Regions from separate parts of the Kitasatospora sp. NPDC092286 genome, predicted to be linked through region 2. Evidence: riboswitches for the same ligand, from Rfam matches in the RefSeq annotation. Region 2 holds a riboswitch; each other region holds the start of a gene.
The links. A riboswitch is a leader RNA that binds a small molecule or an ion and turns the genes downstream of it on or off. The one in region 2 is predicted to bind cobalamin.

Region 1 (7,798 bases), on a different contig from region 2:
CGGGGAGCGCGTGGTCGAGGCTCGGGAAGACGGTCGGGAGCATGATGCCGGTGATCTCGGCCCGCACGGCGTTCACGCGGCGGCCTCGGCGGGGGCGGAGATGTGGCACCAGATGAACTTGCCGATGCCGCCCGCACGCGGGCAGCAGCCCCACTGGGCGGCCAACTCCTTGACGAGGAACAGCCCTCGGCCGGATTCGTCGGAGGTGGAGGTGGTTCGGAGCGCGGGCTTCTCGCTGTCGGCGTCGTGGACTTCGATGCGCAGGAGGTTTTCGGAGAGTCCGAAACGGATCTGGATCAGGCGGCCCTGGGGCGTACGGGCGTGCTGCACGGCGTTGGCGACCAGCTCGGAAAGCAGCAACTCGCCGGTGTAGAGCAGGTATTCGACGCCCTGGTGGTGGGCGAGGAAGTGGTGCAGCTCCTGGCGGGCCGCGCCGGCGGACTTTCGGTGCCGGGGGAGCCAGCAGGCGTGTTCGGTGGGGGCGGGGGAGACGGTTTCAGGCATGGCGGCGCCACCTCTGAGGGGTGAGGGGTGAAGACGACTGAAGAAGGCATGGGGATGCCCGGGTGATGAGCCCACAATCATCACGCTGTGTCGAATGGTGAGCTACGTTGAGTAGCATGCTCCTGGGGGCTTCCAAAGTGCAAGTCCCCACTTTGGAACCGGTCAAAGATTGTTGTCGGGTGGCAGGGGAGGGCAGACTGGCAGATCACAGAAGTGGGGAGGTCGCGACGGTGCCCGTGAACCGGAATCCGACAGTTCGGCAGCGACGGCTGGCTCGAACGCTCAAGGAGCTGCGGGCGGAAGCGGATCTGACGATTGCCCAGTCGGCTCGGCAGCTTGCCTGCGCCGAGAGCAAGATCAGTCGAATCGAGGCCGCGCAGTCAGGGATTCGGTTGGTGGATCTTCGGCTGCTGCTCGACCTGTACGGGGTGGTGGAGTCGGCGACCCGCAGCAGGCTGGAGGCACTGTCGCGCGAAGGTCGTCTGCGTGGATGGTGGGACCGCTACTCGGACACGCTGTCGCCGCTCTATGCCGACTACATCGCGCTGGAATCCGACGCGTCGGACATGTACAGCATCCAGACGTTCCTGGTGCCGGGACTGCTGCAGACGGAGGACTACACGCGTGCGGTGGTCCGTGCCCAGATAGAGGATGCGACCGCGGAGCAGGTCGAGCGGCTCACGAAGGTTCGTCAGGAACGGCGGGCAGTGCTGACGCGGGAGGCGCCACTTCGCATGTGGGTCGTTCTCTCGGAATCCGTGCTGAAGCATCGGATTGGTGGCCGGTCGGTCATGCGGGAGCAACTCGACTTCCTGATGGCGAGTGCCGAACAGCCGAACATCAACGTCCAGGTCCTGCCGGAGGAATCTGACGTTCACGCTGCACTCTTCGGCCCTGTTGCCATCCTGAGCTTCCCCGAGGCGACAGAGACGGATGTGGTGTACGTCGACAGCCTCCTCAGCACGCTCTACATCGAGGAGCCGGAGGAAGTGTTCAAGTACACCAACCTGTTTCGCCGTGCTCTGGCGGAGTCGCTGCCGCGCACCGAATCGGCCGCACTCATCGAGCGTGCAAAGGACAAGGTCTAGAAATGGTGAGTATGTTCCTGCCGTCTGTTTCCGCTGCCGGACTTGAGTGGTGCAAGTCCTCCTACTCCGGCGCACAGAGCGATTGCATCGAGGTGGCCAGTGGTCTGATCGGCGCTGTGCCCGTACGTGACTCCAAGGACCCGGACGGGCCCGCGCTGCTGTTCGCGGCCGAGGCGTGGTCGTCGTTCCTCGCCGGGGTCAAGGGCGGGGAGTTTCCGTCCCTCTGAACCAACAGCGCTGCCCCGCACGGCCACAGGCCGTGCGGGGCAGCGTCGTCTCGTCTTCTTCTTTAGAAGTCGTCGTCGAAGGCGACCGAGCCCTCGACCGCCACCTGGTACGCCGACACCCGGCGCTCGAAGAAGTTGGTCAGCTCCTGCACGTTCTGGAGCTCCATGAAGCCGAACGGGTTGGTCGACCCGTACCGGATCGGCAGACCGAGCCGCGCGAGGCGCTGGTCCGCCACGGCCTCCAGGTACTGCCGCATCGACTCGGTGTTCATGCCGGCCAGGCCGTCGCCGCACAGGTCCTGGGCGAACTGGAGCTCGGCCTCGACGGCCTCCTCCAGCATCTCCGTCACCTGCTTGGCCATCTCGTCGTCGAAGAGGTCGGGCTCCTCCTCGCGAACGGTGTCCACGACCGACATCGCGAAGTCCATGTGCATGGACTCGTCGCGGAACACCCAGTTCGTACCGGTGGCCAGGCCGTGCAGCAGACCACGCGACCGGAACCAGTACACGTACGCGAACGCGCCGTAGAAGAACAGCCCCTCCACACACGCCGCGAAGCAGATCAGGTTGAGCAGGAACGCCCGCCTGTCCTCCTTCGTCTGCAGCGAGTCGATGTGGTCGACCGCGTTCATGTACTTGAAGCAGAACTGCGCCTTCTGGCGGATGGAGGGGATGTTCTCCACCGCGTCGAAGGCCGCCGCGCGGTCCTCGGGGTCGGGCAGGTAGGTGTCGAGCAGCGTCAGATAGAACTGGACGTGCACGGCCTCCTCGAACAGCTGCCGGGACAGGTAGAGCCGGGCCTCGGGCGAGTTGATGTGCTTGTAGAGGCTCAGCACCACGTTGTTGGAGACGATCGAGTCACCGGTGGCGAAGAACGCCACCAGCCGGCCGATCAGGTGGCGCTCGCCCTCGCTCAGCTTGGCCAGGTCGGCGACGTCGGAGTGCAGGTCCACCTCCTCGACGGTCCAGGTGTTCTTGATCGCGTCGCGGTACCGGTCGTAGAACGACGGGTAGCGCATCGGGCGCAGGGTCAGCTCGAAGCCGGGGTCGAGCAGCATCTTCTGGCGATCGTCGGACATTACTGGCAGGCCTCGCAGGACTCGGGGTTCTCCAGGGAGCAGGCCAGGGCGGCCTCCTCCTCCGGCGTGAGGGTCGGGGACGCCACCGGGACGGGGGCGGCGGCGCGGGCGGCGCCCGAGGCGGCCTGGGCGATCCGGGTCGCCGGGCGCGAGCGCAGGTAGTAGGTGGTCTTCAGACCGACCTTCCAGGCGTACGCGTACATCGAGCTGAGCTTGCCGATGGTGGGCGCGGCCATGAAGAGGTTCAGCGACTGGCTCTGGTCGATGTACGGCATCCGGGCGGCGGCCAGGTCGATCAGCGCGCGCTGGGGCAGCTCCCAGGCCGTGCGGTAGAGCGAGCGGACCTCGGCGGGCAGCCAGTTGAGGTCCTGGACGGAGCCGTTGGCGTCGCGCAGCGCGTCCCGGGTCTGCTGGTCCCAGACGCCGAGCTCCTTCAGCTCGCGCACCAGGTACGGGTTGACCTGGAGGAACTCGCCGGAGAGGGTCTCGCGCTTGAACAGGTTGGAGACCTGCGGCTCGATGCACTCGTAGACGCCGGCGATCGAGGCGATGGTCGCGGTCGGCGCGATGGCCAGCAGCAGCGAGTTGCGCAGGCCGGTCTCGGCGAGCCTGGTCCGCAGGGCGGCCCAGCGGTCGGCCCACTCCGGAGCGGCGCTCGGGAAGTGGTCGATGTGCAGCTCGCCGCGGGCGGCCCGGGTCTCGCCGTACGCCTCGTGGCGGCCCAGCTGCTCGGCCAGCTCGCTGGAGCGCTCGTACGCGGTGAGCATGATGCGCTCGGCGATGAGGGTGGAGAGCCGCTTCGCCTCGGCGGAGTCGAAGTCGATCCGCAGCTGGAAGAAGACGTCCTGCAGGCCCATCACGCCGAGGCCCACCGGGCGCCAGCGGGAGTTGGAGGCACCGGCCTCGGGGGTCGGGTAGAAGTTGATGTCCACCACGCGGTCGAGGAAGGTGACGGCGGTGCGGACGGTGGCGTCCAGGCGGTCCCAGTCCAGCGCGTTCAGCAGGTCGTCGGCGGTGGCGCCGGCGGCGACGTGGGCGCCGAGGTTGACCGAGCCGAGGTTGCAGACGGCGGTCTCGGAGTCGTCCGTGACCTCCAGGATCTCGGTGCAGAGGTTGGAGCTGTGCACCGTGCGGCCGGGCAGCGCGGTCTGGTTGGCGGCGCGGTTGGAGGCGTCCTTGAAGGTCATCCAGCCGTTGCCGGTCTGCGCCAGGGTGCGCATCATCCGGGCGTACAGGGTCTGCGCGGGGATGGTGCGGACGGCCTTGCCGGACTGCTCGGCCTTCAGGTACGCCTCGTCGAACTCGGCACCCCAGAGGTCGACCAGCTCGGGCACGTCGGCGGGGGAGAACAGCGACCAGTCGGCGTTGGCGTTGACCCGGCGCATGAACTCGTCCGGGATCCAGTGCGCCAGGTTGAGGTTGTGCGTGCGGCGCGCCTCCTCACCGGTGTTGTCGCGCAGCTCCAGGAACTCCTCGATGTCCGCGTGCCAGGTCTCCAGGTAGACGCAGGCCGCGCCCTTGCGGCGGCCGCCCTGGTTGACGGCGGCGACCGAGGAGTCGAGGGTGCGCAGGAACGGGACGATGCCGTTGGACTTGCCGTTGGTGCCCCGGATCAGGCTGCCGCGCGAGCGGATCCGCGAGTAGGACAGGCCGATGCCGCCGGCGTGCTTGGAGAGACGGGCGATCTGGGCGTACCGGGAGTAGATCGAGTCCAGGTTGTCCAGCGGGGAGTCGAGCAGGTAGCAGCTCGACATCTGCGGGTGCCGGGTGCCGGAGTTGAACAGGGTCGGGGAGGAGGTCAGGTACTCCAGCCGGCTCATCAGGCCGTACAGCTCGGCCACCTCGCGCACCGACTGCTCGTTGTCGCCGACCGCCAGGCCGCTGGCGACGCGGAGCAGGAAGTGCTGCGGGGTCTCGACCACCTTGCGGGTGATCGGGTGGCGCAGCAGGTAGCGGGACTGCACGGTGCGCAGGCCGAAGTACTCGAAGCGGTCGTCGCCCCGCGGGTCGACGAGCGCGTCCAGGGTCGCGGCGTGCTTGGCGACGAAGGCGGCGGTGGTGTCGCCGATCAGGCCCTCGGCGTGGCCGACCGCGACCGAGGCGGAGAAGGAGACCGAGCCCTGGCTGACCGCCTCGTCGACGATCTCCAGCGCGAGCAGGCGCGCGGCCAGCTTCGAGTACTGCGGGTCCTCGGCGATCATCGACGCGGCGGCGTCCACGGCCAGCCCGCGCAGCTCGGCGAAGTCCGAGCCGGCGTGGCGGCCGCGCAGCGCGGCGGCGGCGACATGGCCGGGGTCCACCTGGGGGAGATCGGCGCTGCGGTCGGTCAGCAGCCGGAGCAGCGCACCGCCGGGGTCGGAGACCGTCGGGTCGACGGGGGCGAAGCTGGAACCCTGGGCGGGCAGGGTGGCTGAGGCAGCGGTGGTCAAGGCGCTCTCTCCTGGCGGCGATCGGCGTCGGTGCATCGGGGTGCCGGACCGTTCGGGGCAGGGGAGCACGGCGCGAACGCCCGGTGGCGTCGCGCGACAGTGTCATCCCCGGCCCGCCCGCGAGGCCCGGACGTGGTGCAGTGCTTCGGGGCCTCTGCGGGGAGGCCGGTGGCACGCCGCCGGCAGGTACTCGGACTCGCGGGCCCTGCTTCCAGAGGCCCGCACACCGCTGCGGGGCAGTCCCGGACTCGCACCGGGTTCCCCTGCGTCGACAGCAGGAGTGAGCATACATCTAGTGGCGGTCGACTGTGGCGGCACCATATGTTGTGGCCGTCGTGTCGCGAGCCCGGACAGGCTCGGCGGGGCGTCAGTGCTTCAGGTAGACCTTGTAGGTGCTGGAGTCGCCCGTCGGCGAGGTGAACTGGGCGATCAGCCGGTACTGTCCGCCGGCGGCCAGAGCGGCCGCCAGGGCGCGGTCCGTGGCAGCCGGCGCGGTGCTGTCGAGGACGACCATGGTGAACCAGCCGTCCCGGATGGCGGCCGCGCTGCCGTCGTCGCCGTGGTGCTGCACCCCGGCGGCGTCCCGGTAGTCGGTCCCGTTGCGCGCCGAGACCCACTGCTCAGGTGTACTGACGGTGCCCAGGTAGTACTCGGCGAGTCCGTCGACCTCGGTGAGGTAGCGGCCCTGCGGTTCGGCGTGCACCCGCAGGACGGCGAGCAGCCGCCCGGAGTCGGGCCCGTTCTGGTAGCGCAGCGCGGACTGTTCGAGGCCCAGCGCGAGCAGGGCGACCCACACCAGGATGCCCAGCTGCGGGTGGCGGAAGTGCGCGCCGACCAGCCGGGTGAGGCCGACCCCGGCCAGCGGGGCGGCGAGCAGCATCCCGAAGCCGAGGTGGCGGAACATCGCCCCGGAGGAGCCCAGCGCCAGGTGGATCGCCGGGACCAGCAGCGCGGTGGCGGTCAGCGCGGTGCCCAGCAGCGCGCGCTGGGCCCGGGTGGTGGTGACGCCGCCGTTCTCCGGGGACTCGTGCATCTGCTCGCGGCGGACGTAGGCGATCGTGCCGGCCACCGCGAGGACGGTGAACAGGCCGCCCCACTGGACGGTGTCCAGGAGGATCCCGCCGACCGTGCGGCCGGCCTGGCCGCGGGCCGGGGACCATCCCGCGATCGTGCCGAGTACGCCGAAGGGGAGCAGCGCGCCGGCCGTGCCGGCGGCGAGCAGCAGCGCGCGCAGGGCGGCCGGGCCGAGCCGCCGGTGCGGCCAGGCGGTGGCCAGCGCGAGGGCGGCCAGGGCGGGCATGGCGAGCGTCGAGGCGTACGCGACCGCGCAGGCGAGGGCGGCGGCCGGTGCGGCGAGCAGGACCAGGGCCACCGGGCGGCGGGCGGTGAACACCGTGATCCAGGCCGCGAGGGCGACCAGAAGAACGGCCGGCGCCTCGGGGGCGGCGTAGAAGCCGACGACGACGGTCGACTGCACCACCGCGTAGGCGGCGATGGAGCAGATGGCCACCCGCTCGTTGAAGAGCCGGCGGGTCAGCGAGTACAGCAGCACGGTGGTCAGCAGGGCGAAGCAGAGACTGAGTACCCGGGCGCCGAAGATGCCGTTGGCGTTGGCGGCGGCGCCGGCCAGCGGCGGGTACAGCCAGGGCGAGCCGGGTGTCCGGCCGACCAGGTCGGAGGTGACGGCGGTGCCGTGCAGCAGGTGGGCGAGCTGCTGGCGGCCGGCCACCATGGTCGCGGCCTCGTCGGGGTGCGCGGCGGCCAGCAGGCGCAGCGAGAGCGCGGCCTGGACGATCAGCACGGCGAGCAGCAGACCGCGGGCTATCCAGCGGCGCCGGGGGCTGGGGGCCGGGTCCCAGCCGATCGCGGGGACCTGCGGGATGGTGTACGGCGCCAGCTCGACGGCCTGGTTGTCGTCCTCGGGGGCGGCGGTGCCCCGCTCGGCGGCGGGCCGGGGCAGGGTGTCCGCGTCCGGCCGGGGGCGGCTGCTCCCGGCGCGCGTCGCGGTGCCGCCGGGGGCAGGGACGGGGCTGTCCGGGGTCAGGGGTGGCTCGGAGGCCGCGCTCATCGTGGGTTCCTGATGTCGAAGCCGTAGCGGGGGTCGGCCACGCGTTGCCTGAAGGCGGCGAGGGTGTCCGGGACGGCCTCGACGCGCCAGTCCGCCCGCTTGACGATGTTGAACCAGACGAAGCCGATGACGTCGTCGTGCGCTTCGAGGCCGGAGAAGAGCTGGTCTATGTCCGCGCGCTGGCGTTTGCCCTGCTCCGAGGCGGTCTCGCTGATGAAGAAGGGCTTCTTGCTGAAGGTGCGGATCTCGGCCATGGTGGGCCCGTACAGGGTGTCGAAGGTCTTCGGGCCGGTGCGGGTGAAGTAGCCGGTCATGCCGGCCCAGTCGACGTAGGTGTCGCCGGGGTAGTACGGCGCCAGCCGGGTGTTGGGCGCGGGGTCGGTGATGTTCGGGCTCCAGACCC
Region 2 (7,798 bases):
GTGCATGGCCATCTCCGTCGCGGTGCCGGTGGGGGAGGAGACCGCCTCCGCCCTGGTCGCCAGGCTCACCGAGCGGATCGCCGCGCTGAAGGTCGGCGCCGCCCACGATCCCGAGGCCGATTTCGGCCCGCTCGTCAGCCGGGACGCCCTGGAGCGGGTGCGCGGCCTCCTGGACCTCGGCGTCCAGGAGGGCGCCGAACTGGTGGTCGACGGACGCGAGTTGACCGTGCCCGGGTACGAGGGCGGCTACTTCCTCGGCGCCACGCTCTTCGACCGCGTCACCCCCGGGATGCGGATCTACCAGGAGGAGATCTTCGGCCCGGTCCTGTGCGTGGTCCGCGCCGCGGACTACGAGGAGGCGCTGCGGCTGCCGAGCGAGCACGAGTACGGCAACGGGGTGGCGATCTTCACCCGGGACGGCGACACCGCCCGGGACTTCTCCCGGCGGGTGAACACCGGTATGGTCGGTGTCAATGTGCCGATTCCGGTGCCGGTGGCGTACCACACCTTCGGCGGCTGGAAGCGCTCCGGGTTCGGCGACCTCAACCAGTACGGGCCGGACGCGATCCGCTTCTACACCCGGACCAAGACCGTCACCTCGTGCTGGCCCTCCGGGGTCAAGGAGGGCGCGAGTTTCACCATCCCCACGATGGGCTGAGGGCCGCTGTGCACAGGGAACTGACCGAGGATCAGCTCGCCATCGTCTCGACCACCAGGGACTTCGCGCAGGAGTGCCTTGCCCCGTACGCGGTGGAGTGGGACCAGAACAAGCACTTTCCCGTGGACGTCCTCGCCAGGGCGGCCGCTCTCGGGCTCGGCGGCGTCCACGTCCGCGAGGAGTGCGGCGGCTCCGGCCTGACCCGGCTGGACGCCGTCCTGGCCTTCGAAGCCCTCGCCACCGGCTGCCCCTCCATCGCCGGCTACACCTCCATCCACAACATGGTCGCCGGGATGATCGACCGCCACGGCACACCCGGGCAGCGGGCCCGCTGGCTGCCGGGCCTCTGCTCGATGCGCGACCTGGCGAGCTACTGCCTCACCGAGCCGGGCGCCGGCTCGGACGCCGCCGCACTCACCACCCGCGCCCGCCGCGACGGCGACCACTACGTCCTGGACGGCGTCAAGCAGTTCATCTCCGGCGCCGGGTCCTCGCAGGTGTACGTGGTGATGGCCCGCACCGGTGGCGAGGGGCCGCAAGGCATCTCCGCGTTCGTCGTCGAACGCGGGGATCCGGGACTCTCGTTCGGGCCCAACGAGCGCAAGATGGGCTGGAACGCCCAGCCCACCCGCCAGGTGGTCCTGGACGGCGTCCGGCTGCCCGCGGACCGCCTGCTCGGGGTGGAGGGCGGAGGTTTCCGGATCGCCATGAACGGCCTCGACGGCGGCCGGCTCGGCATCGCCGCCTGCTCCCTCGGCGGGGCCCAGGACGCACTGGAACGGGCCACCAAGTACCTCGCCGAACGGGAGGCGTTCGGCGCCAGGCTCCTGCACGCCCAGGCCCTGCAGTTCCAGCTCGCCGACATGGCGACCGAGCTGGAGGCCGCCAGGTCGCTGCTCTGGCGCGCCGCCACCGCGCTGGACGACGGCGACCCGCAGGCCCCCCACCTCTGCGCGATGGCCAAGCGCTTCGCCACCGACACCGGTTACGAGGTCGCCAACCGCGCCCTCCAACTGCACGGCGGCTACGGCTACCTCGCCGAGTACGGCGTCGAGAAGATCGTCCGCGACCTGCGGGTGCACCAGATCCTCGAAGGGACCAACGAGATCATGCGCGTCATCGTCGCCCGCGGCCTGACCGGGGCCGCCTGATGAACACCGGGACGGAACAGGAGGACGTCCTCCTCGAACGCGAGGGCCGGATCGGCCGGATCGTCCTCAACCGGCCGAAGGCCCTCAACGCGCTGACCCACCCGATGGTCCGCCGGATCGACGAGGCCCTCGCCCGCTGGGAGCAGGACGAGACCGTGGCGGCCGTGGTCATCACCGGCGCGGGGGAGCGCGGCCTCTGCGCGGGCGGGGACATCCGCGCCATCTACGAGGACGCCCGGGCCGGCGGCACCGCCTCCCTCGGCTTCTGGCGCGACGAGTACCGCCTCAACGCCAGGATCGCCCGCTACCCCAAGCCGTACATCGCCGTGATGGACGGCATCGTGATGGGCGGCGGAGTCGGAATCTCCGCCCACGGCCGTGTCCGCGTCGTCACCGAACGCACCAGGATCGCCATGCCCGAGACCGGCATCGGCTTCGTCCCCGACGTCGGCGGCACCTACCTGCTCGCCCTCGCCCCGGGCGAACTCGGCACCCACCTCGCACTCACCGCCGCGACCGCCGGACCGGGCGACGCGCTGCTGTGCGGACTGGCCGACCTCCTCGTCCCCGCCGCGAAGCTGCCGTCGTTCCTCGCCGCGCTCACCGAGGAGGAGGTCACCGCCGCGGTGCACCGCCACGCCGCTCCCGTCCCCGCCGGCCCGCTCGCCGCACAGCTCGACTGGATCGACCACTGCTACGCCGCCGACACGGTCGAGGAGATCCTCGACCGCCTGCGCGCCAGCGGGGAGGGCGCGGCGAAGGAGGCCGCCGAGCAGATCGCCGCCAAGTCGCCCACCGCCCTCAAGGTGACCCTGCGCTCGCTGCGCCGGGCCCGCCGGCTCGGCCCGCTGGAGCAGGTCCTGGACCAGGAGTACCGGGTCTCCAGCGCGGCCCTGCGCTCGCCCGACCTGGTCGAGGGCGTCCGGGCCCAGGTGATCGACAAGGACCGCTCCCCACGCTGGTCGCCACCGGCCCTGGAGGCCGTGACCGAGGACGACGTGGACCGCTTCTTCACCCCGCTGGGCCCGCAGGAGCTGGGCCTCGGCACCACCACCGCATGGGAGGAACGCTGGTGACCATCCGCACGATCGCCTTCGTGGGACTGGGCAACATGGGCGGCCCGATGGCCGCGAACCTCGTCAGGGCCGGCCACCGGGTGACCGGCTTCGACCTCGACCCCGACGCCCTGCGCCGCGCCGAGGCGGCCGGCGTGCCGGCCGCCGCCTCCGCGCCGGCCGCCGTGGCCGACGCGCAGCTGGTGATCACCATGCTGCCCGCGGGCCGCCAGGTCCTCGACCTCTACCGGGACGGCGGACTGCTGGCCGCGGCCGAGCCCGGAACCCTGTTCGTCGACTGCTCGACCATCGACGTGGCCGACGCCCGCGAAGCGCACGCGGCGGCCCTCGCGGCGGGCCACCGGGCGCTGGACGCGCCGGTCTCCGGCGGTGTGACCGGTGCGAGCGCCGCGAGCCTCACCTTCATGGTCGGCGCGGCGGAGGAGGACTTCGCCGCCGCCCTGCCGGTCCTGGAGGCGATGGGCCGCAAGGTCGTGCACTGCGGCCCGTCCGGCGCCGGGCAGGCCGCGAAGATCTGCAACAACATGATCCTCGGGATCTCGATGATCGCCGTCAGCGAGGCCTTCGTCCTCGGCGAGCACCTCGGCCTGAGCCACCAGGCGCTGTTCGACGTGGTCTCGACCGCCTCCGGCCAGTGCTGGGCGCTCACCAGCAACTGTCCCGTGCCCGGTCCGGTGCCCGCCAGCCCCGCCAACCGGGACTACCGGCCCGGCTTCGCCGCCGCGCTGATGGCCAAGGACCTCGGCCTGGCCGCCGACGCCGCGAAGGCCGCCGGTGTTCCGGTGGAACTGGGCTCCCACGCGGCCGAGCTGTACGCCGGGTTCGCCGCGGACCAGGGTGCCGGGCTGGACTTCTCGGCGGTCATCAACACCATCAGGGAGAGCGCGAAGTGACGGGCCACGAGCCGGTCCTGGCGGAGGTGTTCTGACCCGTGAGGCCGGGGTCGGGGTCGGGGCCGGCGAGTGGCCGGCCCTTGACCCCTTCTCCGCACGACCGACATGATGAGCCGTCATGTACTGACTCCGCCGCTGGGGGAAGTCCGGTCCGAGTCCGGCGCTGACCCGCAACGGTAGGCCGCCGACGGCTGTCGGCGGCGAGCCCGAGGACCCGTCGGCGGAGGCGTGTGTTCCCTCCTCCCGTCGTGGTCTGCGGGCCGGAGTTCCCAGGGCTGCCCGGTTCCGCACCGGCGGCCGGGCGGGGACCCCGTGCGCCCGGGCCCGGAAAGGCGTCCCATGCCCACGCTCCGCCGCTCCCTCGGTCTGCTCGCGATACCCGCGCTCGTCCTGACCGCCGTGCTTCCGGCGTCCGCCGCCCAGGCGGCCCAGGCTCCGGCCCCGGCTCCGGCTCCGGCTCCGGTCTCGATGACCGTCCGTCCCGACGCCGCCGCGGCCGGCTGGCTCGCCCGCCAACTCGTCGACGGAGACCACTTCGAGACCGTCTTCGACGGCACCGCCTACCCCGACCAGGGGCTGACCATCGACGCCGTGCTGGCCTTCGCCGCCTCCCACAGCTCCGACCAGGCCGCCGCGAAGGCCACCGCCTGGCTCGCGCAGCCCGGGATCATCAGCGGCTACCTCGGCGACGGCACCACCGAGGCGTACGCCGGGGCCACCGCCAAGCTGCTGCTCGCCGCCGAGGTCCGCGGCGAGGACGTCCACGGCTTCGGCGGTGTCGACCTCCCGGCCCGGCTCCGCTCGCTCCAGAGCCCGAGCGGCCGCTTCTCCGACCGCTCCCAGTGGGGCGACTACAGCAACGCCTTCGGCCAGTCCCTGGCGGTGATCGCCCTCCAGCGCACCCCGGACGGCGCCCCGGCCGCCGCCGTCGACTTCCTCGCCGGCAGCCAGTGCCCGGACGGCGGCTTCCCCGTCGCCTTCGGCCAGACCACCTGCGCGGGCGACCCGGACGCCACCGCGCTCGCCGTCCAGGCCCTTGCCGCCACCGGCCGCACCGCCAAGGCGAACGCCGGACTCGGCTGGCTGACCGCCCACCAGAACACCGACGGGGGGTTCGCCGCAGCCGGCGCGACCACCTCCAACGCCAACACCACCGGACTGGCCACCCAGGCCCTGCTGTCCACCGGACGGCTCGGCGCGGGTCTCAAGGGCTGGAGCAGCCTGGTCAAGCTCCAGCAGGGCTGCGCCGCCGACGCCGCCGTCCGCGGCGCGGTCGCGTACGACGCGTCCGGGTTCAGCCAGGCCAACGGAGCCCGGGCCACCGCGCAGGCCGTCCTGGGTCTGTCCGGCACCCCGCTGGCCGCCCTCTCCGCCCACGGCGCGCGCCCGGCAGCCCCGGTCCTGGCCTGCCCGGCACCGGCCGGCCGCTGAAACCGCCGAAACCGCCGATCCCGTGAGGAGCCTTTCGATGACCCGCACCCCTGCCCCGGCCCCGGCCCGCCGGATCCGCCGCACCGTCGGTTCGGTCGCCGCCGTCGCGGCCCTGACCGCCGGCCTGCTCGGCGCCTCCGCCGCCCAGGCGCCGCGGGCGAGCGCCACCGCCTGCACCGGTACGACCGGCGTGACCGTCGTCGTCGACTTCGCCGCGCTCGGCGGCGGAATCGAGACCGGCTGCGCCCCCGGCGACCCGGCCAGCGGCCTGGCCGCACTGACCGGCGCCGGCTTCCCGTACGCCTTCCACCCGCGCTACCCGGGTTTCGTCTGCAAGATCAACGCTCTCCCCGCCACCTGCACCAACCCCACCGGCACCGCCTACTGGTCGTACTGGCACGCCCAGCACGGCGGCCCGTGGTCGTACAGCTCGCTGGGCGCCGGAAGCTACGACCCGGCCCCCGGGGACGTCGAGGGCTGGTCCTTCGGTGCCGGTGCCCAGCCGGGTATCACCGCGCCCTGATCCCCACCGGGCCGATCCGCCTCGGTGCTCCGGCTGGAACGGAGAAATCCGGCTGGAGCACCAGGAGGCCCGTCATGGTGCCGGCTCCACCCATTGGGCACGCCAGGCGGGCGGAGCGAACGGATCCGCGAAATACTGGGTCTCGCGGGCGACCTTTCCATCGCGGAATTCCATCACGCTGACGGTGGGTACCGGTTTTCCGTCGTAGTCGAGCACGTATTCGGTGATCCAGAGGTCCCCGCTGCCGAGAATCCGGCGGATGGTGAAGCCGAGCCTGGCCGGGTGGTGTGAGCGCAGCGCCTGCAGGTTGTGGCGGCCGTGGATGCGCTCACCCGACTGGGGATAATCAACGATGACGTCGTCGTGGTAGATCTCGTGCTCGGTGTCCTGGTCCCCTGCGGCGGACGCTGCCCAGTGCCGATCCAGCGCCGCTCGGGTCTCCTGGTGCCCCATCGTGTTCCCTCCGATCACAGCGGTGTCGGACGAGGCGCACATCCGGTGTGCCGGCCTCCTGCCGACCACCGTAACCCCGGCGGCGGTCCCGCCGCCGAGCATGGTTTCCGGACGGTCATCCCGGCGGCCCACGATGACAATGACAGACAGGGAGTGGTCCCATGACCGGGGCGACCGGCAGGGTGGCATTGGTGACAGGGGCCGGCAGCGGAATCGGTGCGGCCACCGCGCGCCTTCTGGCCGCACGAGGGATGCGCGTGGTGGTCAACTACCTGCACAGCGGCACGGCAGCCGGGAAGGTCGTGGCCGGCATCGAGGCCGCGGGCGGCCAGGCCATGGCCGTGCAGGCCGACGTGCGCGAGGCAGCGGCGGTCGAGAGCATGATCGAGCAGGTCCGGGCGGCATGGGGCGGCACCGACGTGCTCGTGCACAACGCGCTCACCCCGTATGTGGTCAAGCCGTTCCAGGACATGACGTGGGAAGAGCTGGGCGGCAAGCTCGACGACGAGCTGCGTGCGGCGTTCGCGGTCACCAAGGCCGTCCTGCCCGCCATGACCGAACAGGGCTGGGGACGCATCGTCTATCTCGGCACCGTCCTCAGCCGCCAGCCCCGGGAGGGCATGATCGCACTGGGCACGGCCAAGGCCGCACTGGCGCAGTTCGCCCGGTACCTCGCCCAGGAGCTGGGCCCGCTGGGCATCACGGTCAACGTCGTCGAGCCCGGCCCGGTGGACGGCACCCGCATGGCGGCGGATGTGCTCGACGAGGAGCACAGGCGTCGGCAGGTGGCCGCCACCCCCCTGGGCCGCCTGGCACACCCGGACGACGTCGCCCGGGCGGTCGCCTTCTACGCCGGCGAGGACAGCGCCGTCATGACCGGCACCACGGCCGCGGTCAACGGCGGGATGTCCATGTACTGACGCCCCGCCGTCCTGTGCGCACGGCGGCGGCACGATCAAGGAAAAACGTTCATGTACACGATCGATCTCGCCTACGTCGGGCGGGGCCTGCACGAGGAACTGGCCGCCTACATCGCCGACCAGCAGGGCTACTACGCCGACGAGGGCGTCCACGTCGCGCTGCACGACGGCTGCTCGTGGGACGAGGAGCGGCTGCGCCACGGCGCCACCATCGGGCTCGGCCGGGCACTGCTGTCCCGACTGGCCGACGGCACCCCCTGGGTCGCCCTCAGCGTCAACACCCACCGCCCGCTGTTCTGGTTCCTCGCCCGCCCCGGCCTGACCTCCCTGGCCGACCTGGCCGGCCGACGGCTGGCGGTGCACGCTCCCCACACCGCACCCGGGTGCTTCACCCGGATCGTGCTGCGCCGGGCCGGCCTCGACCCGGACCGCGACATCCACACCGTCGTCCGCCCGCCCGGCGACTACGGCATGGACCTGCGCAGGCTGCACGAGGGCAGGATCGACGCCGCCCTGGTCGGCAGCACCATGGCACCGGAAGCGGTAGCCGCCGAGTACGGCTGGCAGGTGCTGGCCTGGGTCGGCGACCACTTCAGGATCCCCACCGTAGGCGTGGCCGTCGACCCCACCCACCTCCACCCGGACGACCCCGCGGTCCAGGCCGTCGTACGAGCCCTGCAGGTGATCCACAAC
Region 3 (7,798 bases), on a different contig from region 2:
CAGATCCGTCTCCCCGTGGTCGAGTACGGCGGCGGCGGTGTCCACCCAGAGCCAGGCGGCGTCCTCCGCGCCCAGCACATCGGCCGGGGAGACCCCCTCGTCCGACTGCTCGGCCAGCCAGAGCAGCGCGTACGGGCGCAGCACCGGCTCGTCCACCGCGGCGCGGACGGCCTGTTCGGCGGTGCTGCCGGCCACCCGGAGCGCCTCGAAGGCCAGGCCGCGGACCAGCGCGTCGTCGCCCTGGGCGGCGTCCAGCAGCTCGGCCACGGCCCGGTCGGCCGGACGGGCGGCGACCCAGGCGCGGAACTCGGCCCGGGCCGGGCCCGGCGAGTAGTCGGCGCAGGCGTTGAGCAGTTCGAAGGCGCTCTGCTCGATGTGGCCGGCGGCGGTCTGCGCGACGGTGCAGATCTCCTCCAGCTTGGCCCGCACCGCCCAGTGCCCGAGCGGCGAGAGTTCGGCGGCCTCGTCCCGGCGGACCACGGCGCCGACGGCGGCCAGGCCGTCCAGCATCCAGTCCAGGACGGCGGCGACGTCGGACGGCGCGGCCGGGGTGTCGATCTGCGGCTCGCGGCAGGTGCCGCGGACGGCGGACACGGCGGAGGCGGCGTGCGGGATGGGCGAGAGGCCCAGCGCACCGGCGCCACCGCCGACCCGGCGCTCGTCCAGGCCCCGGCGCAGCAGCTCCAGCAGTTCGCTGTCGGCGACCGGGCCGGCCACCAGGTGCAGGAAGGAGAGCAGCTGTGGTGCCTGGTCGACGGCCTGCCCGGCGAGCACCGCGAAGACGCCGCGCAGCGCGGCGGGCGGGACGGGGGCGAGCAGCGTCCAGGCGTCGAACAGCGCCGACCAGCCGCGGACCACGGCCTCGTCGTCGTGCTCCCAGGCGTGCAGGCGCCAGCCGGGGGCGGCGCCGCCGTCCCTGGCCTCGACCAGGCCGACCAGCAGGGCCTGGCCCCAGGCCCGGGCCGCGGCGCCCACCGTCATGGCGAGTGCCCGGCCGGCGGCGCGGGCGTCCTCGGGGAGCAGTTCGCCGCGCTTGTCGACCTCGGAGAGTTCGCCGGCCCAGCGGGCGATCCGGACGGCGTCGACGAGCATCCGACGGGCCAGCGGAGCGAGCTCGGCGGGGGCCGGGAAGCCCTCCGGTACGGGGACCCGGCCTCGGCCGGGAGCGGGTGCGGGGCCTCGTCGGCGGGGTACGCCGGGAGCGCCCGGCCTGATGCCGGCGGGGCGGTGGGCCGTTCCGGGGAGACGGGTCACCGTCGCACCGGTACCGATCGTCGGCGGGAGCGGGGCATCACGGTCGCGCGGGTTCCGAGACGTCACGTCGAGCAGTCTTCCCCTTGTACCGGCCTTCTGTCACATCCGGTTGGCCACGGACTCCGGAAGGGCGGTCGCGGCGGGTCGACAAGATCGGGCAACAGAGGCCAAACCGCCTGGCCGGATCTGCATGACGCGAACACGCCAGGTCAGAGCGGTCGGCCGGCCGGGCCGGAGGAAGCTGCCGGACGGCCGGCCGGAGCCGTCGTCAGAGCAACGGCGTGAGCCAGCGGCGCAACAGCTCTTCATAGCGGTCGGGGTCGGCGTTCCAGAGGGCGGCGTGGTCGGCGCCGGGGAAGGCCTGGAGGCTGACCAGGTCGAAGCGGCGGTCGGCGAGCCGGGCGGCGGCCCGCCAGGGCGCCACCGGGTCGTCGGGGCTGTGCAGCACCATGGTGGGCACCCGCAGGTCGGTGCCCTCGGCGAGCCGCGCGAAGTCGGCCAGGTCCACCCCGGTCCGGCCCTCGGCGGCGAGCGCGCCCGGCCCGGCGGCCGTACGGCCGAACCCGGCCCGGGTGGCGCCCCGGCGGGCGAAGACCGGCCGGTCGAGCACCGGGGAGTCCAGTACCAGGCCGCTGATCGCCGAGGTCCAGGCGGACCGGGCGGCGGTCTGCAGCACCATCGTGGCGCCGAGCGACCAGCCGTGTAGGACGACCCGGCCGGCGCCGCTGTCCAGGGCCAGCCGCACTGCCGCCTCGACGTCCCGCCACTCGGTCTCGCCGAAGTCGTCGAGGCCGTCCGGCGCGGCCGGCGCGCCCCGGTCTCCCCGGTAGGTGACGGCGAGGGCGGGCAGACCGAGACGGTGCAGCACGGGCAGCACCGGGAGCGTCTGCTGCCGGTCGGCGCCCGGGCCGTGCACCAGGATCACCCAGGTGCCGCGTTTGCCGTCGAGCCGCCAGGCGGGCAGGGCGCCCAGCTCACCCTCGGCGGCGGTCTCGGCGTAGGGCAGGCCGAGCGCGCCGGTCGGGTCGCCGAGGTGGACCCGGGGGGTGAAGCGGACCTCGGTGCCGGGCGTCAGGGCGCCCCGGTCGGCGCGGACCAGTCGGCGGGTGACGCCCTGTTCGTCGGCGTGCAGGATCTCGTCGACCACCGCGTGGCCGCCCTCGTCCCACTCGACGGCCCAGCGGCCGGGGCGGGTGCTCTCCGGGCTGCGGGTGAAGGTGGCCCGCCCGACGGCCAGGCTCCGCACCGTGACGGGGCCCGCCTGCGGCCGGGAAACGGCCGCCGGGTGGAGCATCCGCCGGACGGCCCTGCGCCCGGCCAGCAGTACGGCGGCCCCGGTGCCGACGGCGGCGGCCGCCACGGCGGCCGCGGTTCCCCAACGCATATCGCTCCCCGCTCTGTTGATCGCGGACTGGGCACCCACCAGTCCACTCGCGGGACCGGACCGGGGCCACCGGGCATGGGCCGACCGGGTGTCACGCCGGACGGGACAGCGGGGGCCGCGGCCTCCACCTGCGGCCGGGCGATCGCGCCCTCTCCGCACCCCCGCGACACCGACCCGCGGAGGCGGCGCGCGGGCGGGCCGTGTGACCAACCCCTCCGTGACCTTGGTTGACTCCCGGTTCGGCCGCGTGATGGGATCCTTCAGCCAAACGGAGGCATGCAGAGGAAGCCGGTGCGAGTCCGGCGCGGTCCCGCCACTGTCACCGGGGAGCACGCTCGGATCAATTCCCTCCTTGCCCGCCAACAGGCAGGAGGGGCCCATCGGCGGGCCGTCAGAAGCCGCTGGAGGCTCCGGGGGTGTGTCGGACCCGGAAGCCAGGAGACTCTCGCCGCCGGTACGTCGATCCAGGGCGCGGACCCTGAGTGAGGACACGCACGCGATGCAGGCTGCCCCGACCGCCCGCCCCCTCTGCCGCCCTTCGCCGTGCGCCCGCTGACCCGCGCGGCCGCCTTCGCGCTGGGCGCCGTCGCGGGACATCTCGCCGACGCCCGCTTCGCCGATCCCCGGCGCGGCCACCCGGTGGCCGCCTTCGGCAGCGCGGCGGGCCGGCTGGAGAAGACGCTCTGGCGCGACGACCGCGCCGTCGGCACCGCCTACACCGCGCTCTGCGTGGGCACCGTCGCGGCCGGGGCGGTGGCCGCCGAACGCGCCCTGGGCCGGCGGCCGCTCGGCCGCGCCGCGCTGACCGCCGCCGCGACCTGGACGGTGCTCGGCGGCACCTCGCTCACCCGGGAGGCCAGGACCATCGGCCGCTCGCTCGCCGCGGGCGATCTGACGGCGGCCCGGGAACGGCTGCCGCATCTGTGCGGGCGCGACCCGAGCGCGCTGGACGAGCAGCAGATCGCCCGCGCGGTGGTCGAGTCGGTCGCCGAGAACACCGCCGACGCCGTGGTGAACGCCCTGGTCTGGGGCGCGCTCGCGGGCACGCCCGGGCTGCTGGCGTTCCGCGCCGTCAACACGCTGGACGCGATGGTCGGCCACCGCTCGCCGCGCTACGCCCGGTTCGGCTGGGCCTCGGCCCGGCTGGACGACGTGGCGGGCTGGCCGGGCGCCCGGCTGACCGCGCTGCTCACCGTGGCCGCCGCGCCCGAGCCCCGGACGGCCTGGCGGATCTGGCGCCGGGACGGCTCCGCGCACCCGAGCCCCAACGCGGGCCAGGCCGAGTCCGCGTTCGCGGGCGCGGTCGGCGTGCGGCTGGGCGGCACCCTCGCGTACGGGGAGCGGGTGGAGCACCGGCCGGTGCTGGGCGGCGAACTGCGGCCGGTGACGGTGGACGACATCGAGCGGGCCTGCCGGCTCTCCCGCCGGGTGGGCCTGCTGGCCCTGGGCACGGCCGTCGCCGGGCACGCGGCGGTCCGGGCCGCCACAGGAAGCCGGACCGTCCTGGGACGGAAGAAGAGGAGGAGCGCATGAGCAACGCACTGCTGGTCGCCGGGACGACCTCGGACGCCGGCAAGACCGTGGTCACCGCGGGCATCTGCCGCTGGCTGGCCCGGCAGGGTGTCCGGGTGGCGCCGTTCAAGGCGCAGAACATGTCGCTGAACTCCTTCGTCACCGCCGGCGGCGCCGAGATCGGCCGCGCCCAGGCGATGCAGGCGCAGGCGGCCCGGGTGGAGCCCGAGGCGGCGATGAACCCGGTGCTGCTCAAGCCGGGCGCGGACGGCCGCAGCCAGGTCGTGCTGCTCGGCCGCCCGGTCGCCGAGGTGGGCGCGCTGGACTACCGCGAGCGCAAGCCGGTGCTGCTGGAGCGGGCCCTGGAGTGCCTGGCGGACCTGCGCAGCCGCTACGACGTGGTGGTCTGCGAGGGGGCCGGGTCGCCCGCCGAGATCAATCTGCGCGACCGGGACATCGCCAACATGGGTCTGGCCACCGCCGCCGGGCTGCCGGTGGTGGTGGTCGGGGACATCGACCGCGGCGGGGTGTTCGCCGCCATGTACGGGACGCTGGCGCTGCTGTCCGCCGAGGACCAGCGCCATGTGACGGGCTGGTTCGTCAACAAGTTCCGGGGCGACGCCCGGCTGCTGGCGCCCGGGCTGGAGATGCTGGACCGGCTGACCGGCCGCCCGGTGCTCGGCACCCTGCCGATGCTGCCCGGGCTCTGGCTGGACGCCGAGGACTCGCTGGACCTGTCCACCGTGGTGGACCGCGCCGAAAACCGCGGGCCGGTCGGCGCGGACGTGCTGCGGGTGGCCGTGGTGCGCTTCCCGAGGCTGTCCAACTTCACCGACGTGGACGCGCTGGTGCAGGAGCCCGGGGTGCTGGTCCGCTGGGCCACCCGGCCCGAGGAGCTGGCCGACGCCGACCTGGTGATCCTGCCCGGCACCCGGGCCACCGTCGCCGACCTGGCCTGGCTGCGCGAACGTGGTCTGGAGCCGGCCCTGAAGGCACGGGCCGCCGCCGGGCGGCCGGTTCTCGGTGTCTGCGGCGGCTACCAGATGCTGGCGCGCGGCATCGTGGACGAGGTCGAGTCCGGGGCCGGCGAGGTGGCCGGGCTCGGGCTGCTGCCGACGCGTGTCCGGTTCGGGGCCGCGAAGGTGCTCGGCCGTCCGGTCGGCGAGGCGTACGGGCAGCGGGTCGAGGGGTACGAGATCCATCACGGTGTGGTGGCCGTCGAGGGGGGAGACCCCTTCTTCTCCGACGGCCGGGGCCGCGCTCTGGACGGCTGCCGGGTGGGCGCGGTCTGGGGCACGACCTGGCACGGCGCACTGGAGAACGACGGGTTCCGTCGCGAACTGCTGCGCGAGACCGCCGAGTTGGCCGGCCGGGCGTTCGTTCCCGCGCCGGACACCTCGTTCGCCGCGGCGCGCGAGGCCCGGCTGGACCGGCTGGGGGACCTGATCGAGGAGCACGCGGACACCGACGCGCTGTGGAAGCTGATCGAGGGCGGGGTGCCGGCCGCGGGGTCGCTGCCGTTCCTGCCGCCCGGAGCGCCTGAGGAGGCCGACAAGGCATGAGTGACGTCCGCTACCCCTTCACCGCGATCGTCGGTATGGCCGACCTGCGGCTCGGACTGCTGCTCAACGCGGTCTCCCCGGCCGTCGGCGGCGTGCTGGTGCGCGGCGAGAAGGGCACCGCCAAGTCGACCATGGTGCGCGCGCTGGCCGGCCTGCTGCCGTCCATCGCCACCGTCGACGGCTGCCGCTTCGCCTGCGACCCGGCCGCGCCCGACCCGCAGTGCCCGGACGGCGCGCACGCCGGCGCCACGGCCTCCGGCCGTCCGGCCCAGCTGGTCGAGCTGCCGGTCGGCGTCTCCGAGGACCGGATCGTCGGCTCGCTGGACCTCGAACGGGCGCTCGCCGAGGGCGTCAAGGCGTACGAGCCGGGGCTGCTGGCGCGGGCGCACCGGGGCGTGCTCTACATCGACGAGGTCAACCTGCTCCAGGACCACGTGGTGGACCTACTGCTGGACGCCGCCGCGATGGGCCGCTCCTACGTGGAGCGCGAGGGCGTCTCGGTGCGGCACGCGGCCCGGTTCCTGCTGGTCGGCACGATGAACCCGGAGGAGGGCGAGCTGCGCCCGCAGCTGCTCGACCGGTTCGGCCTGACCGTGGAGATCGCCGCCACCCGCGACCCGGCGGAGCGCGCCGAGGTGGTCCGCCGCCGCCTGGCGTACGACGCCGACCCGGCCGGGTTCGCCGCCCGGTTCGCCGAGGACGAGCGGGCGCTCGCCGAACGGATCACCACCGCACGGGAGTTGCTGCCCAAGGTCGAACTGGCCGATGTGGCGCTGCGTCAGATCACCGCCGTCTGCGCGGCGTTCGAGGTGGACGGGCTGCGGGCGGACATCGTGATGGCCCGTACCGCCGTCGCGCTGGCCGCCTGGGCGGGCCGGACGGAGGTGCTGGAGGAGGACGTCCGCAAGGCCGCCCGGCTGGCCCTGCCGCACCGCCGCCGGCGCAACCCGTTCGACGCGCCCGGCCTGGACGAGGAGCAGCTCGACCGGACCCTGGAGGAACACGCCGACCCGGAGCCCGAGCCCGCGTCGCAGCCCGAGCCGCAGCCGGAGGACGGGCCCGAGGGCGGCCCCGAGGGCGACGGACCCGACCCGGACGGCGGTCCGGACGGGGGCGGCCCCGACGGCGGTGGCGGCGCACCCGAGCCGACCGGGCCGACCGGCCCGGACGCGCCCGGCGCCGAGGCACCCGCCCCCGAACCCGGACCGGCCCCGGAGCAGACGCCCGAGCAGGCGCCCGTGCCCGCACAGCACCCCGCCCCCGCGCGCGAGTCCGCGCCGGTGGCCGCCGGGGAGCCGTACCGGACCAGGCTGTTCAAGGTGGACGGCACCGGGCGCGGGGCCCAGGGCCGCCGCTCCCCCGCCGAGACCGACGGCGGCCACACCATCCGCGCCCGGCGCCCGCAGGGGCGGCTGGCCCGGCTGCACCTGAGCGCCACCCTGCAGGCCGCCGCGCCGCACCAGGCGGCGCGCGGGCGGGCGTCCCGCGCGCTGGTGCTGCACAAGGACGACTTCCGCGAACAGGTCCGCCAGGGCCGGGAGTCCAACCTGGTGCTGTTCCTGGTGGACGCCTCCGGCTCGATGGCGGCCCGGCAGCGGATGACCGCCGTCAAGGGCGCCGTGCTCTCGCTGCTGATGGACGCCTACCAGCGGCGCGACAAGATCGGCATGATCACCTTCCGGGGCGCGTCCGCCGAGCTGGCGCTGCCCCCCACCTCCTCGGTCGAGGTCGGCGCCGCCCGGCTGGAGTCGCTGCCCACCGGCGGACGCACCCCGCTGGCGGCCGGGCTGCTGCGCGCGCACGAGGTGCTGCGGGTGGAGCGGATGCGCGACCCCGACCGCCGTCCGCTGCTGGTCGTGGTGACCGACGGCCGCGCCACCGGCGCCCGGGACGCCGTCGCGCAGTCCCACCGCGCGGCCGCCCTGTTCGCCGCCCAGGGCGTGGCGAGCGTGGTGCTGGACTGCGAGACCGGCCCCGTCCGGCTCGGCCTCGCCCGGACGCTGGCCGCCCGGCTCGGCGCCTCCGCCGTTACCTTGGACGAGCTGCGGGCCGAAGGCGTGGCCTCGCTCGTCCGCGACAACCGTGC

Region 1: another riboswitch for cobalamin. It lies ahead of ACIQIB_RS09105 (ribonucleoside-diphosphate reductase subunit alpha); the one in region 2 lies ahead of ACIQIB_RS05885 (peptidase).
Region 3: another riboswitch for cobalamin. It lies ahead of ACIQIB_RS12515 (cobalamin biosynthesis protein); the one in region 2 lies ahead of ACIQIB_RS05885 (peptidase).

What each region holds. Positions count from the first base shown of each region.
Region 1 is NZ_JBIVRD010000007.1:54,329-62,126, reverse strand. It holds gene ACIQIB_RS09130 (hypothetical protein) at 1-76, opposite strand, end outside; gene ACIQIB_RS09125 (ATP-binding protein) at 73-504, opposite strand; gene ACIQIB_RS09120 (helix-turn-helix domain-containing protein) at 735-1,592, shown strand; gene ACIQIB_RS09115 (DUF397 domain-containing protein) at 1,595-1,819, shown strand; gene ACIQIB_RS09110 (ribonucleotide-diphosphate reductase subunit beta) at 1,882-2,898, opposite strand; gene ACIQIB_RS09105 (ribonucleoside-diphosphate reductase subunit alpha) at 2,898-5,327, opposite strand; cobalamin riboswitch at 5,491-5,622, opposite strand; gene ACIQIB_RS09100 (glycosyltransferase family 39 protein) at 5,695-7,395, opposite strand; gene ACIQIB_RS09095 (glycosyl hydrolase) at 7,392-7,798, opposite strand, start outside.
Region 2 is NZ_JBIVRD010000004.1:7,889-15,686, forward strand. It holds partial or broken gene ACIQIB_RS05865 (CoA-acylating methylmalonate-semialdehyde dehydrogenase) at 1-658, shown strand, start outside; gene ACIQIB_RS05870 (acyl-CoA dehydrogenase family protein) at 667-1,809, shown strand; gene ACIQIB_RS05875 (enoyl-CoA hydratase/isomerase family protein) at 1,809-2,885, shown strand; gene mmsB (3-hydroxyisobutyrate dehydrogenase) at 2,888-3,778, shown strand; cobalamin riboswitch at 3,886-4,015, shown strand; gene ACIQIB_RS05885 (peptidase) at 4,118-5,209, shown strand; gene ACIQIB_RS05890 (flagellar hook-length control protein FliK) at 5,247-5,732, shown strand; gene ACIQIB_RS05895 (nuclear transport factor 2 family protein) at 5,805-6,317, opposite strand; gene ACIQIB_RS05900 (SDR family NAD(P)-dependent oxidoreductase) at 6,347-7,105, shown strand; gene ACIQIB_RS05905 (ABC transporter substrate-binding protein) at 7,157-7,798, shown strand, end outside.
Region 3 is NZ_JBIVRD010000010.1:74,652-82,449, forward strand. It holds gene ACIQIB_RS12505 (hypothetical protein) at 1-1,092, opposite strand, end outside; gene ACIQIB_RS12510 (alpha/beta hydrolase family protein) at 1,523-2,638, opposite strand; cobalamin riboswitch at 2,919-3,083, shown strand; gene ACIQIB_RS12515 (cobalamin biosynthesis protein) at 3,182-4,171, shown strand; gene ACIQIB_RS12520 (cobyric acid synthase) at 4,168-5,712, shown strand; gene ACIQIB_RS12525 (putative cobaltochelatase) at 5,709-7,798, shown strand, end outside.